One region of the Marinobacter sp. CP1 genome, then DNA from elsewhere that is predicted to be linked to it. Evidence: predicted binding sites of a transcription regulator. Region 1 holds the regulator's gene; each other region holds the start of a gene.
What was found. Region 1 encodes FliA, which starts transcription of late flagellar genes. Its sites were predicted from a motif close to CTAAAGTTTNNNNNNNNNNNGCCGNTAA; they were not measured.
Positions count from the first base shown of each region.

Region 1 (4,225 bases):
GACCGTCATCTGGTGCTGATTGATACCGCCGGACTGACCAGTGCGGACAAAGGCTACCAGGAACAGCTGGCCGAACTGGCTCGCAGCCATCACAATATCAAAACCCATCTGGTGGTCTCGGCAACCAGTCAGCCTCGCATCATGAAATCCGTGTGGCATTGCTATAAGATGGCAAATCTTGCGGGCTGTGTGATGACCAAAATCGACGAGGCCCTGACGCTGGGCGAGTCTCTCGGGTTTGTGATGGAAACCGGTCTGCCGGTAGCCTATTACACAGACGGCCAGAAGATTCCTGAAGACCTGCACCACGCAGAAGCCGTTCCGCTGGTGCGGTTGGCCGTGGATCGGCTGAAAACACTCCAGCAACAGCAAGCGGTCGCAGAGGGCCTGAAAGAGCACGCCTGAGACCGGACAGATTGACAGCAGGCGTCGGAGACAAAGCCGGCGAAACGTGGCGAGAGACCAAAAACAGTATGAGCAGAGCACATCCGGTACAGGTGATTGCAGTTTCCGGCGGAAAGGGTGGTGTCGGCAAGAGTAACGTGTCGGTGAACCTCGGAATCGCCCTGGCGCAGAAAGGCCGGAGAGTGGTGCTGCTCGACGCCGATCTGGGGCTCGCCAATATCGACGTCTTGCTGGGCATCACTGCCAATCGCAACCTCCAGGATGTTCTGGCGGGCGACTGTGATCTGAAGGACGTTCTGGTGAATGGTCCCGGTGGCATCAAGATTGTCCCCGCCTCTTCCGGTACCCAACGAATGACCCAGCTCAGCCCCATGGAACATGCCGGGCTGATTAATGCGTTCAGCGAACTGGGTGATCAGATCGATGTCCTGATCGTTGATACCGCCGCCGGTATTTCCGAGTCAGTGGTCAGTTTTCTGAGAGCGTCGCAGGAGCTGCTGCTGGTTGTCTGCGACGAGCCGACCTCGATCACCGATGCCTATGCCCTGATCAAGCTGATGAACCGTGATTATGGAACCAACCGCTTCCGTATTCTTGCCAATCAGGTCCGGAATGAGCAGGAAGGCCGGCATCTGTTTGAAAAACTGACCCGGGTCACCGAGCGCTTCCTCGATGTGGCACTACAATACGTAGGAATAGTCCCCTACGATGAGGCCGTGAAGAAAGCGGTTCAGCGGCAGCGTGCGGTGCTGGACGCCTATCCCAGGGCGAAAGCTTCACTGGCCATCAAGGCGCTGGCGGACAAGGTAGATAGCTGGCCGTTGCCGTCCTCTCCCCGCGGGCATCTGGAATTTTTTGTGGAGCGGCTCGTCGAAGTCTGAATCGGATCCAGTCAAACAAAAAACCGGATACATGACATTGGCGAAAAACCTCGGAATCTATAACCAGTCAAGTGCGCAGAAGCCGGCTCAGCTCATTGAGCAGCACGCGCCGCTGGTCAAGAAAATTGCCCTTCACCTGATGGCTCGCCTGCCGGCGTCCGTCCAGCTTGAAGACCTGATGCAGGCCGGCATGATTGGTCTGCTCGAGGCCGCCCAGCGTTACAGCTCCACCAAAGGTGCTACCTTCGAGACTTACGCCGGTATCCGTATTCGCGGCGCCATGGTGGACGAAATCCGCAAGGGTGACTGGGTGCCACGTTCTGTTCATCGCAACGCCCGTCGCATTTCCCAGGCCATCAAAGCCGTTGAAGATCGACTTGGCCGCGAAGCCCACGATCAGGAAGTGGCCGAAGAGCTGGGCATGGGGCTGCCCGAATACCACTCCTACCTTTCCGATTCCAACAGCGGTCGACTTTTTAGCCTCGACGAGCTCAATGAATCCGGAGAGCTGCCGATAGAACAGACAGAGACGCAGGATAATCCCCTTGAGGGTTTGTCCTCCGATGCCTTCCGGCGGAGCCTCGCTGAGGCGATTGAAGACCTGCCGGAGCGGGAAAAGCTGGTGTTGAGCCTTTACTACCAGGAAGAACTGAACCTCAAGGAGATTGGCGCGGTGCTCGGCGTCAGTGAGAGCAGGGTAAGCCAGATTCACAGCCAGGCAGCCCTGCGCCTTCGGGGGCGGCTCTCGGATTGGCGTCAGGAATCGGACAACTGACCGCGTTCAGTCTGTGTCGCCAACGAGGTGGTCTGTAGTTTTTGGTAACCGATGCTTTACAACCGAAGCAAAGGTCCGACAATAAGCGGTTAAAACAGCGGCCTGCTAGACTTTGAACGCAAAGGTCAAACGAATTCCGGGTGTTACTAACTGGAGGTCCCATTGGACAAAAACATGAAAATCCTCATTGTGGACGACTTCTCCACAATGCGACGGATCATCAAGAACCTGCTGCGTGATCTTGGCTTCACCAACACCGATGAAGCTGACGACGGCAACACGGCACTGCCAATGCTCAAAAGCGGCAAATACGATTTTCTGGTGACCGACTGGAACATGCCTGGCATGTCAGGCTTCGACCTGCTCAAGGCCGTTCGGGCGGACGAGAATCTGAAAACCCTGCCGGTATTGATGGTAACTGCTGAGGCCAAGCGCGACCAGATCGTTGCCGCTGCCCAGGCAGGCGTAAACGGGTATGTGGTCAAGCCGTTCACCGCTGCCGTGCTCAAGGAAAAGATTGAGAAAATCTTTGAAAGAATCCAGTAACCAGAGGTCGGATGGCTCTCATGAGCGATAGCAAAAAGAACCATCGGGGCCTTGAACCGGAGGTGACGGAAAAGCTCCAGCGGCAGGCAGCGGAACTGGCCGAGAGTGTTGATGCGGGTGATTATGCCAAAGCCATGACCCTGATCAATGAACTCAGCGAGGTCAGGGATCAGAGTCTGTACCGTGAGGTAGGGCGGCTGACGCGGAGCCTGCACGAAGCAATCCGGAACTTCCAGATTGATCCCCGTAACGCCGAGCAGCAGGAAGCACTGTCAAAGATGACTGATGCCTCTGATCGTCTCGAATACGTTGTGCAGATGACCGGTGAAGCAGCCAACCGGACCATGGACCTGGTTGAGGAAACCATGCCGGTGGCCAATGCCCTCAGAGACGAGGCCGCCGCGTTGCGTGATGAGTGGCAGCGCCTGCGTCGCCGGGAAATGCAGCCGGCTGAGTTTCGCGAGCTGTACGGCCGGATTGATCGTTTTTTTGTCAGCATGGCAACCGATGCCGACACCATGTACAGCAACCTGTCGGAAATCCTGCTGGCTCAGGACTATCAGGATCTGACAGGTCAGGTCATCCAGAAGGTCACCGCCCTGGTGAAAGAGGTTGAGGAGCAGATGCTCAGCCTGGTGGTGATGGCCAGTCATGTGGACCAGCTCACGGGCACGGTGCACCAGATTGAAGAAAAAGAAGAGTCTGCAGAGAAGGGCGTCGGGCCCCAGATCAAGGCCGATGAGCGTGAAGATGTAGTTTCGGGGCAGGACGACGTAGACGACCTGTTGTCCAGTCTCGGTTTCTGAATAATGAGGGTAACGCATGGCGTTTGATGCTGATGAAGAGATTTTGCAGGACTTCCTGGTAGAAGCCGGCGAGATCCTCGAAAAGCTGTCAGAGCAGTTGGTAGATCTTGAGCGACATCCTGACGACAGTGATCTGCTCAACGCCATCTTCCGTGGTTTCCATACCGTGAAAGGCGGAGCCGGCTTCCTTCAGCTTGAAGCGCTGGTGAACTGCTGCCATTCCGCGGAAAACGTTTTCGACATCTTGCGTAATCACAAGCGCAAGGTGGATTCCGAACTGATGGACGTGGTTCTAGAAGCACTCGACTACGTCAATGCCATGTTTGAGCAGGTCCGCAATCATGAGGAGCTGACGCCGGCTCCGGACGAACTGATTGCCCGTCTGGATGCCCTGGCCCAGCCTGAAGGCGAGGGGGCACCGCCCGCTGCCGCTCAACCTGAGCAGGAAGAGAGCGAACCGGCAGAAGACGGTGGCGACATCACCGACGACGAGTTCGAACAGCTTCTGGACGCACTGCAGGACGAGAAATCAGCGGAGGTTTCCTCGGCTTCGAGCGCCGGATCGGCCGGCGGTGACCAGGAAAGTTCTGGAGACGACGAAATAACCGACGACGAATTCGAAGCGCTACTGGACCAACTGCACGGAAAAGGTCAGTTTGCCGGTGCGCCAGCTGGCGAGGAAGAGGCTTCTGGTAAAGAAGAAAAGCCGGCTGCCAAGGCCGGATCTGCTGGCGGCGATGACCTGATCACCGACGACGAATTCGAGAAACTGCTGGACGATCTTCACGGCAAGGGCGGAAGCCCGACCGCGG
Region 1 is NZ_CP011929.1:354,308-358,532, reverse strand. It holds gene flhF (flagellar biosynthesis protein FlhF) at 1-405, shown strand, start outside; gene ACP86_RS01655 (MinD/ParA family protein) at 474-1,286, shown strand; gene ACP86_RS01650 (RNA polymerase sigma factor FliA) at 1,318-2,061, shown strand; gene cheY (chemotaxis response regulator CheY) at 2,224-2,607, shown strand; gene ACP86_RS01640 (protein phosphatase CheZ) at 2,628-3,413, shown strand; partial or broken gene ACP86_RS01635 (chemotaxis protein CheW) at 3,430-4,225, shown strand, end outside.

Region 2 (4,225 bases), 610 kb from region 1:
CGCAAGGCCGGCGATTACTATCTGACAGAGATGCCGCGTATGGCCCGCACGGTGATGATTGATCTGCCGGAAACCCCGGTCGCGGCCCAGGTACCCGTGTGGGTGCGTGCCTCTGACCAGGAAATTGACACCGTGGTTTACAGCTCGCGTAAATCCTTTCTCAGGGAGGAAGGCGCACCGGAAACCCTCAACGACGTCAATGACGTACAGCTGGACCGCTACTACAAGAATTTCATGCAGGGCATGGGCGAAACCGAAAAGGCGTTTCTGGCAGCCGTGAGCCGGCTCGGGCGCTACCCGGTGGAAGGTGGACTGGCCGTGCGCTGGGAAACCGATGGCATCTACATCGACACTTCCCTGAATCTGCACGATCCTGCCTTGAAGTCGGCGTTTGTGCAGGCCGTCAACAATATGGTTTTCCTGGCCCAGGCCATTTACCGCAAGGGGATTTTCAAAAGCTGTCTGTTCAACGCCCGCAATACCTTGCACGTTGATCGCGATGAACCAACCCACCCCTTTGTTGTATCACCCGATATGAAATTGCACTACGAGGTAAGCCCCGCGCCTGAGGTTGAAGACGAAAGCCGGGTCCACTCTTACTTCGAGGACGGCCCGGACCCGGAGGAATTCCTGGTGTTACCCGACACCATTATTCACGCCCTCGAAGAACTCAACGCTATTCACCACACTGGCATGATCATCTTCGAAGCCCTGCCCCGCCATCTTAAAATCCACAGCCACTATCGGCTACTTGATCCGGACCGGGAACAGGAGTTCCGCCGATTGTTGGACGTAATCCTGTCATCGGTGGAGCAGATTACCGGCCTGGGCGTTTCCGGGTTCATGAAGATGCCCTACAAGGACACCCGCTTCTTCCCTCACATCGAACGCCTCCCTGAGCGGTATTACCCACGCAATCCAAGGACCGAGATCGCGTAAACCTCGGCCCAGACTCGCTTTTCCATGTCCGATTTTTCGGACGCAATTGTCCGGCAAATCAAACACATTCAGCCCAGCACGCCGCCAACTGTCCAGTACACCGGACACTTCACGCTAAAAACGGGAAAGCAAACCCTCCATATCATTAAAAAACTCTTATTTTCAGTGAGTTGGCTAACTGGCACGGTTTCTGTATTCAAGCCGGTCACAATTATAAAAACTGCCTGAAGAACAAATCGTTAAGTATTCGGTTTTTCAACCTTGCTCGGACAATAATAAGGAACAACTATGCGTTTACTCTTCCTGGCTCTTTTGCTGGTCAGTCCCCTGTGTTTTGGCAAAACCGTCGTCGTCATCCAGAGTTACCACCTCGAGTACAAATGGGACGCGGACTATATCGACGCGGTCCGGTCCGTGCTCGGGCAGGATCACGACCTTCACGTGTTCGAACTCGACACCAAGCGCCTGTCGAAACCGGAATGGCCACAGAAAGTGGCTGAAATCCAGAGCAAAATTGCAAACGTTAATCCCGACGTTGCCATTCTGGGTGATGACAACGCCTTTACGTTGATGGCTGACCACCTGGTCGCCCAAAAGATTCCCGTGGTCTTTCTTGGTGTGAATGGTGGCCCCGTTCAGCACCCTACCCTTGAACACCCGCTGGTCACTGGCATCCTCGAACGCCCGTTCTTCTCCGAGAGTATCCGTCACCTGAGAAAGATACTCCGGCAGAAAGAGCGTTTCCTGGTTCTGATGGATGACTCACCTACCATGCGTAATGCGGTGAACGAATACTTTGGTGACAAGCGCCAGGCCACGATCTACGGTTCCGAACTGGACATCGTTCTGACCAACGACAGGGACACCTGGTTGGACACGGTCGTAAATGCCCACGAACGTTATGATGCTGTTGTGTTGGGCACCCACCACACCATCCGTGACAAAGATGGCGAGTACGTCATACCCTACGATCTGCTGAAGGAAGCATTTTATCGGGCTCAGCTCCCACTGTTTTCATTCTGGGATATCTTTGTTGGCGAAGAACAAAGCATCGGCGGATTCACTATCTCGGCCAAACAAGAGGGGCTCACCGCAGCCAGGCTGGCCTCGTTGATCCTCAATGGCATGAGACCCGATCAGATACCGCAGCTTAAATCCCTAAGTGGGCATTACGTGTACAGTGCGAGCGGCCTTGAACACTGGAATCTTGATCTCTCCCCCATGATTGCGAGCCAGGCCAACTTTGTCGAGTAACCGGGGCGCCGCTCAACCAGAGACGGCTGCGCCCAAATGAAACACCGGCCTTAAGGCTTCAGGTTTCAGTAGCGCTGCCGATAATCACTAAAACAACTTACTGAAGGATGACGTTTTGGCTTCCTCTGTCCTCTCATCTATAGAGCGTAAATTGGGTGTCCCAGGGAAACTGTTGATTGCGCCGGTATTCATTCTTTTGCTCTTTGCCTCGGTAACTTTTTTCAGTGTTTATGAATTCCAGGAACTAGACCGTCGAATGAACACCGTCGCCAGGGACTTGGCACCGGACACCTCTATTGGGACCGAATCGGTCATCAGCGTCTATCGGATGCGCCTGCGTGTTTTCGACTATTTCACCACTGGCGATGAAGAAACCCTTGCCCACTTCGGCGAGCTAGAAGCCGAGTTCAATGAGGTGATGGCGAGAGCGCAGGAGAACATCCAGGACCCTGGTGCGGCCAAACTGGTGGATCGGATCAAGACCACCACCGATGAATACATCAAGGCATTCCGGAACGAGCTGGTTCCGGCCAAACGCCAGGTCCTGAAAATTATCAAGGATGAGCTGGACGTATACGGTCCAAATGCCACCAAGGCATTGCGGATGGCCCTTAACGGGGTTGCCAACAGGGAACCCGAAAGCGATTTGAGGGCCGGCCTCGAGCAACTGCTGAACGATGCCATGGTCATGCAATTGACCGCCCAACGCTACCTGACCAACGGCGATGAGGATTCCCGCAAGGCTCTCGGTTGGGCCATCGAAGACCTGACCGATGCACTGGAGCTGCTGCAACCTGAAAATGGCCCGGACTTTGTGCAGGTGTACATGCAAACCGTTGTCGAAGAGCTGGCAAACTATCAGGCTGCAGTTCAGAGAATGGTGGAACAGCAGAATATCGTCGTCAGCGTCAAGGCAGACCGACTCGATGTACTCGGGCCCGAAATCGCCCGCATGGCGCGCGAGTTGGAGGCCAGTATTTTCGCGTCTCTCGAGATGGAAGCGGATGAGGCAACGGCTGCCACTGATCTTGCACTCAAATTCACGCTCATCGCATTTGTGGCTTCTGCGGTTCTCGGATTGATCGTTGCGGTATTGATGAGTCGCTTGATGGGCTCAAGCGTGAAGCGTGCGAAAACAGAAATTCTGGGCTACCTCGACGACATCGCCAACAATAACGGCGACTTGTCCACCAGGCTGACCCCGGGTCGCCCAGACGAAATCGGTGACTTCATCGACGCAGTCAACACCTTCCTGCAAACGCTCGAGGAAACGATTTCCCGAATTGTGACGGCGTCTCGCCAACTGACAGGCGAGTCCGAATCACTCTCCGGCATCACAGAGCGTACAACTGCCAATTCGGAGCAACAGCGCGACCAGATCACGCAGGTGTCTGCCGCCATGCAGGAAATGGTCTCCACCTCCGAAGAGATCGCCTCGAACACCAGCGAAACTGACGAATCGGCCCGCAAGGCCTCATCGCTTGCGGATTCGGGACAAGAAACCGTTGGCTCTGCCATTCGGGCGGTTACCAACCTGGCCAATCAGGTTGAAAAGGGGTCTAACCGGATCCAACAACTGGAGAACGAATCGGCCGAAATCGGCAATGTGCTGGCTGTTATCCAGAGCATTGCTGAGCAAACGAACCTTCTGGCGCTCAATGCCGCCATTGAGGCGGCTCGAGCCGGTGACGCCGGGCGGGGATTTGCCGTGGTTGCCGATGAAGTTCGAGGACTGGCCAAGCGCGTTCAGGAATCAACCGTCGATATCGAGCGGATTGTGTCCCAGCTCCAGAGTGGCGCGGCCGGCGCAGTAGTGGACATGAGCAAGGCCAAGCAGATGGCCGAAGAGGCCAGCGAGGAGGCAAGCAAGTCGGGCGAGGCTTTGACGGACATTCTCGCGGCGGTTAACAGCATTGTTGAAATGACCACCCAGATTGCAAGCGCGACCGAGCAGCAGAGAGCGACCGCCGCGGAGATGACCCAGAACGTGGAAATAAGCAGTGGCGCAATTGAGGAACTGGCCGGAGACATT
Region 2 is NZ_CP011929.1:4,514,196-4,518,420, reverse strand. It holds gene ACP86_RS20800 (protein kinase domain-containing protein) at 1-939, shown strand, start outside; gene ACP86_RS20795 (ABC transporter substrate-binding protein) at 1,228-2,193, shown strand; gene ACP86_RS20790 (methyl-accepting chemotaxis protein) at 2,450-4,225, shown strand, end outside.
Region 2: ACP86_RS20790 (methyl-accepting chemotaxis protein) is a predicted target of FliA. The motif match lies at 2,250-2,277, and genes of this name have one in related genera.

Region 3 (4,225 bases), 780 kb from region 1:
TTTAAACAATGGATCAGCCAACTGGTCATGCCGCTATAGCGTGGTCGGAAATTGACACAACAAATTATCCTGTAGGTCGCAAAGCGGACATTCAGATTGGAAGATCACCCTCGATGCTTAGCGGCCGGTTTGGAGGTCCGTTAGGGGCAGGGCCGAAATTTTCCAATTCTGGACGGATCTGAAACGGGGTCAGGGTCAGAATTCAAGAGCTGGCGGGCCAAAAACCTCGACGAGTGGCCGGTTTATAACCGTCCCCAGTAACGCGGTAGAACTCCATATTTGCACAGTGGCGATGTCACAATTCCGTGACGGCGAAACGTTTGTCGATTGCTGAAAAGTACTAAGAAGTGCGGGAGCAGATCCGGCTTTGATGGCTCTACATACTTCAATCAACAGTTATCCGGAAACGGCCGGTGAGATCACTCATCAAGTGCGCTTTCTGCTTCAAACCCAAACTTATCTCTCGGCTACCAGCCACATGTTGGCTGACTGTCGCCGCATGGGCATCAAGCGCCACAAACCGCTCACCCACACGTTCAATTGCCTCACGTTGCAGCGAGAGCGCCTCATTAATTGTGACACTCCGCCCCTCCAGATCCGAAAACCAGTGGTTCATCGAGACAAGATGACCTTTAAGATCGTCAAGAGTCTGCCGGTTATCATCACCGGCCTCCATCATTTCAGCTATCAAGTATTCAACACCCTGCACGCCCTTAACCAGATCAGCTACCCATTGCCGTGTTTCATGAGTGGAATCGGCAGTGCGTTTCGAAAGTGTTCGAACCTCATCAGCAACAACGGCAAACCCGCGTCCATATTCGCCCGCCCTTGCTGCCTCGATTGCTGCATTAAGGGCCAGCAAATTCGTTTGCTCAGCTATGTCAGCAATTACCCCGATCACCTTCTCGATTTTCGAGGCCGATTCCGTCAGCTCTTGTATCGCCCCGGAGACCCGACCAATGACCTCTACAGTGCGCTCTACCGCCGTATCACTTTTTATTAAGCTGGACTGAATGTCCGAATTTGCCGTCACGGCCGCCTGAACAGCTTCAGTGGATTCACGAGTCGATGCCTCAATGGTGGAAGCCTGATCTGCCATCGCCTTCATTGAGTCTGTCACATCTTGAATCTGATGCTGTGTCGTTTGAGATGCTGACTCCAGTTCTCCCGCCTGGATACCGAGGCGATCAGATCCCTCGTTGATACTTTTTGAAGCTTCCCTTATTTCTTTGATGAACCCTTCAAACCGACCGACCAGCCGAATCAGAGCTGCAGCAACTCCTGCGACTTCGTCAGACCCGGCCAGACCCGGCGGATTGGCCAAATCCGAACACTCATCCATTCTCTGGATATCCCGCTCGATCCGCTGCAGCCTCACAATGACTGTTTGCCTCAGCCAGAGCGTCATCAGAACAATGACCGCCAAAAAGGCAACAGATCCGATAATCAGCGAAACCTGTTGGCGGTCGAGATACCCCAGTAGCTCATCAGATTCCTCAGCGATATGAGTGCGACTTCCCTCCTTGCGATCGTTGATGCTCTCAAGCAATGGCGACAGAGCAGCAAATAGTGAAAAGTCCACCGTTTTACCTGCCTGATAGTAACTCTTCTCCTCGATTCCTTCCGCGAGTTCTTCTAGGTATACAACCACCGCTTCGTGGATACTTTGGTTATCTTTTGCCCAGGCACTCAGCTGTGCACTTCGCTGAATCGCGCTCCACTTAGCAGGAATAGACTCTGCAAGTGACTCGTATTCTTCGTTGATCTCACCCCACAGCAGTAACTGACCTTTGATTTTGAAAGAAAGGTCCTGCACAAGCCGCAGGTCCTGCTCCAGATCATCCAGTAACCAGGCTTCATGCATGCGATTCTGGATCAAATCTTTTGCGGCGTTTTCCGCCTTTCCAATAATTGACCAGGACAACAATGCAAGTGCCAAGAGCGCAAGGACCGAAAAAAATGAAAAGAACAGGATTCTACTTCGAACGGTTTTGAGCATGACGCCACCACATATTAATGATGGCTATAAGGCTGCAGATCGATTGTGACATTCTTGTTACTTGAGCCACATAACACTCTGATTTAATAAATTAATTTACAAAAAATAACATCGATTAGCACACGACTTCAGCATCACTGAAATATTTCGGTAATGTTTAGCGAGGAGTATGTGAATTGCATGAAGATACTTGGCACAACCGGATATGAGCCATTCGAATCAGTAGGTTTGGGATCTGCGACGGAGCGACAAAATTTGGTTTCCCGAAGCCGCACTCACATCCAGGAGTGACCTAATGCAGGACTGCCTCAGTCAAGAACTGAATCGCTTGTTGTTGACAGAAGACATTACGACACTTCTACAACCAATCGTAAACATTAATAGAAAATGTGTGTTTGGTTTTGAGGCACTGAGCCGCGGACCTTCGGACAGCCCCTTGCACACGGCCCCAATGCTGTTTGAAACAGCAGAACGCTGCGGCCAGACGCTAGAACTGGAAACGCTCTGTCTTCGCACCGCTGCACGCCATTGGTCCGGTCATGGCACTCCGCTGAAACTTTTCGTCAATATCAGTCCGGCCAAACTGATGCCTCCAGAATTCAACCCGACGCAACTGCAGGAGCTTTTGTTGGCGAACGGGCTGAAGGCATCAGACATCGTTATCGAACTCTCTGAACGCTACCCCACTGCCGATCCTTCAGAGCTTTTGAAGACACTGGTATGGCTGAAAGCAGAGGGCTTTCTCATTGCTATCGACGATCTTGGAAGTGGATATTCCGGATTAAAACTATGGTCCGAGCTGAAGCCGGACTTTGTGAAAATTGACCGGCACTTCATCCGTGATATTCAGGACGACCTCATCAAGCGCGAGTTTCTGCGGTCCGTTGTAGATTTGGCAGACCGATTGGGCTGCAAATTAATCGCAGAAGGGGTCGAAACGGAAGCAGAATTCCGGGTTGTCTCGGAGCTTGGCATTGCACTGGTTCAAGGTTTCCTTTTCGGTCGACCAAAACCGATAGCTACAGCCTACCTCGACTCGCTGAACGATCATGCGGCCCTTGCGTCCAAGCCACCCCGGAGAGAAAAGGAAATAGCAGGGCTCTTGTGTCGGTACATCGAACCCGTCACTTCGGAATCGACACTGCGAGATGCATGGGAGCGGCTCCAGAGTGAGCCTGACGTGTTCGCTTTGCCGGTGGTGGATAACGGCAGGCCGCTTGGCCTGATCCATAAGTGGAGGATTATGGAAACTTTCAGCACGCCTTACGGCCGGTCGCTTTATGAGCGGCTCCCAGTTTCCAATAGACACAGTGCAGATGCATTGGTTGTGGATTACGAGGTGCCACTAAACGAAGTGAGCGAAAGGCTGATTAATGACGATGCGCACTATCTCAAACAGCATTTCATTGTTGTCAAGAATGGAAAGTACGCCGGCCTGGGAGCCACGCGCTCGCTGCTCAAACACATCACCGAACAAAAGATCGAAAACGCACGCTACTCAAATCCACTGACCTTCCTGCCAGGCAATGTTCCCATACAACAGACTTTGGTTGCCCGAACGGAAGAAATGCGCGCCTTTTCACTAATTTATTTCGATATCAACATGTTCAAACCTTTGAACGATGTCCTCGGCTACCGGGTTGGTGACCAGGTAATAGTTTTGCTGGCTGAGCTTTTGAAAGAGGTATTCCATGCCAGTGATGACTTTGTCGGGCACATAGGTGGGGACGATTTTGTCGTCATCAGCTCTTCGTCCTCAGCTAATTATAATGCTGGTACCGTACAGTCACTATTCGCCGAACGAAGCCGGCGCTTTTACAGCGATTGCATACTGAAAAGCGGGTTTATTGAATCCGAAGACCGAAACGGCCAGCCCTGCCGTTTTCCACTGGTATCTCTGTCAGCGGGCACTGTAGAGGTAGGCCCCGACGAGAAGGTGACGGCCGATCAAATTTCAGAACTCGCCAGCTTCGCCAAGACAAGGGCCAAAGCCTCACCGAACTTCCGTTTTGTGGTTTTTTCAAGGGCCCGATCCGGTGAGCGATCGAAAGGATCGCAAGACTCAGATGGGTCGTGTGTGTCATGCGTATTGGGGGAAGTGCAGAATTAAGCGTAAACAAACCCTACCAACGCCGTCGCCGGTTTTCTCGGGAATTCAAAGCTCAGATTGTTGCCCAGTGCCAGGAACCCGGTGCTTCGGTTTCCCGGATCTCATTGGATAACGGT
Region 3 is NZ_CP011929.1:4,345,124-4,349,348, reverse strand. It holds gene ACP86_RS20065 (methyl-accepting chemotaxis protein) at 386-1,999, opposite strand; gene ACP86_RS20060 (phosphodiesterase) at 2,295-4,109, shown strand; gene tnpA (IS66-like element accessory protein TnpA) at 4,082-4,225, shown strand, end outside.
Region 3: ACP86_RS20065 (methyl-accepting chemotaxis protein) is a predicted target of FliA. The motif match lies at 2,231-2,258, and genes of this name have one in related genera.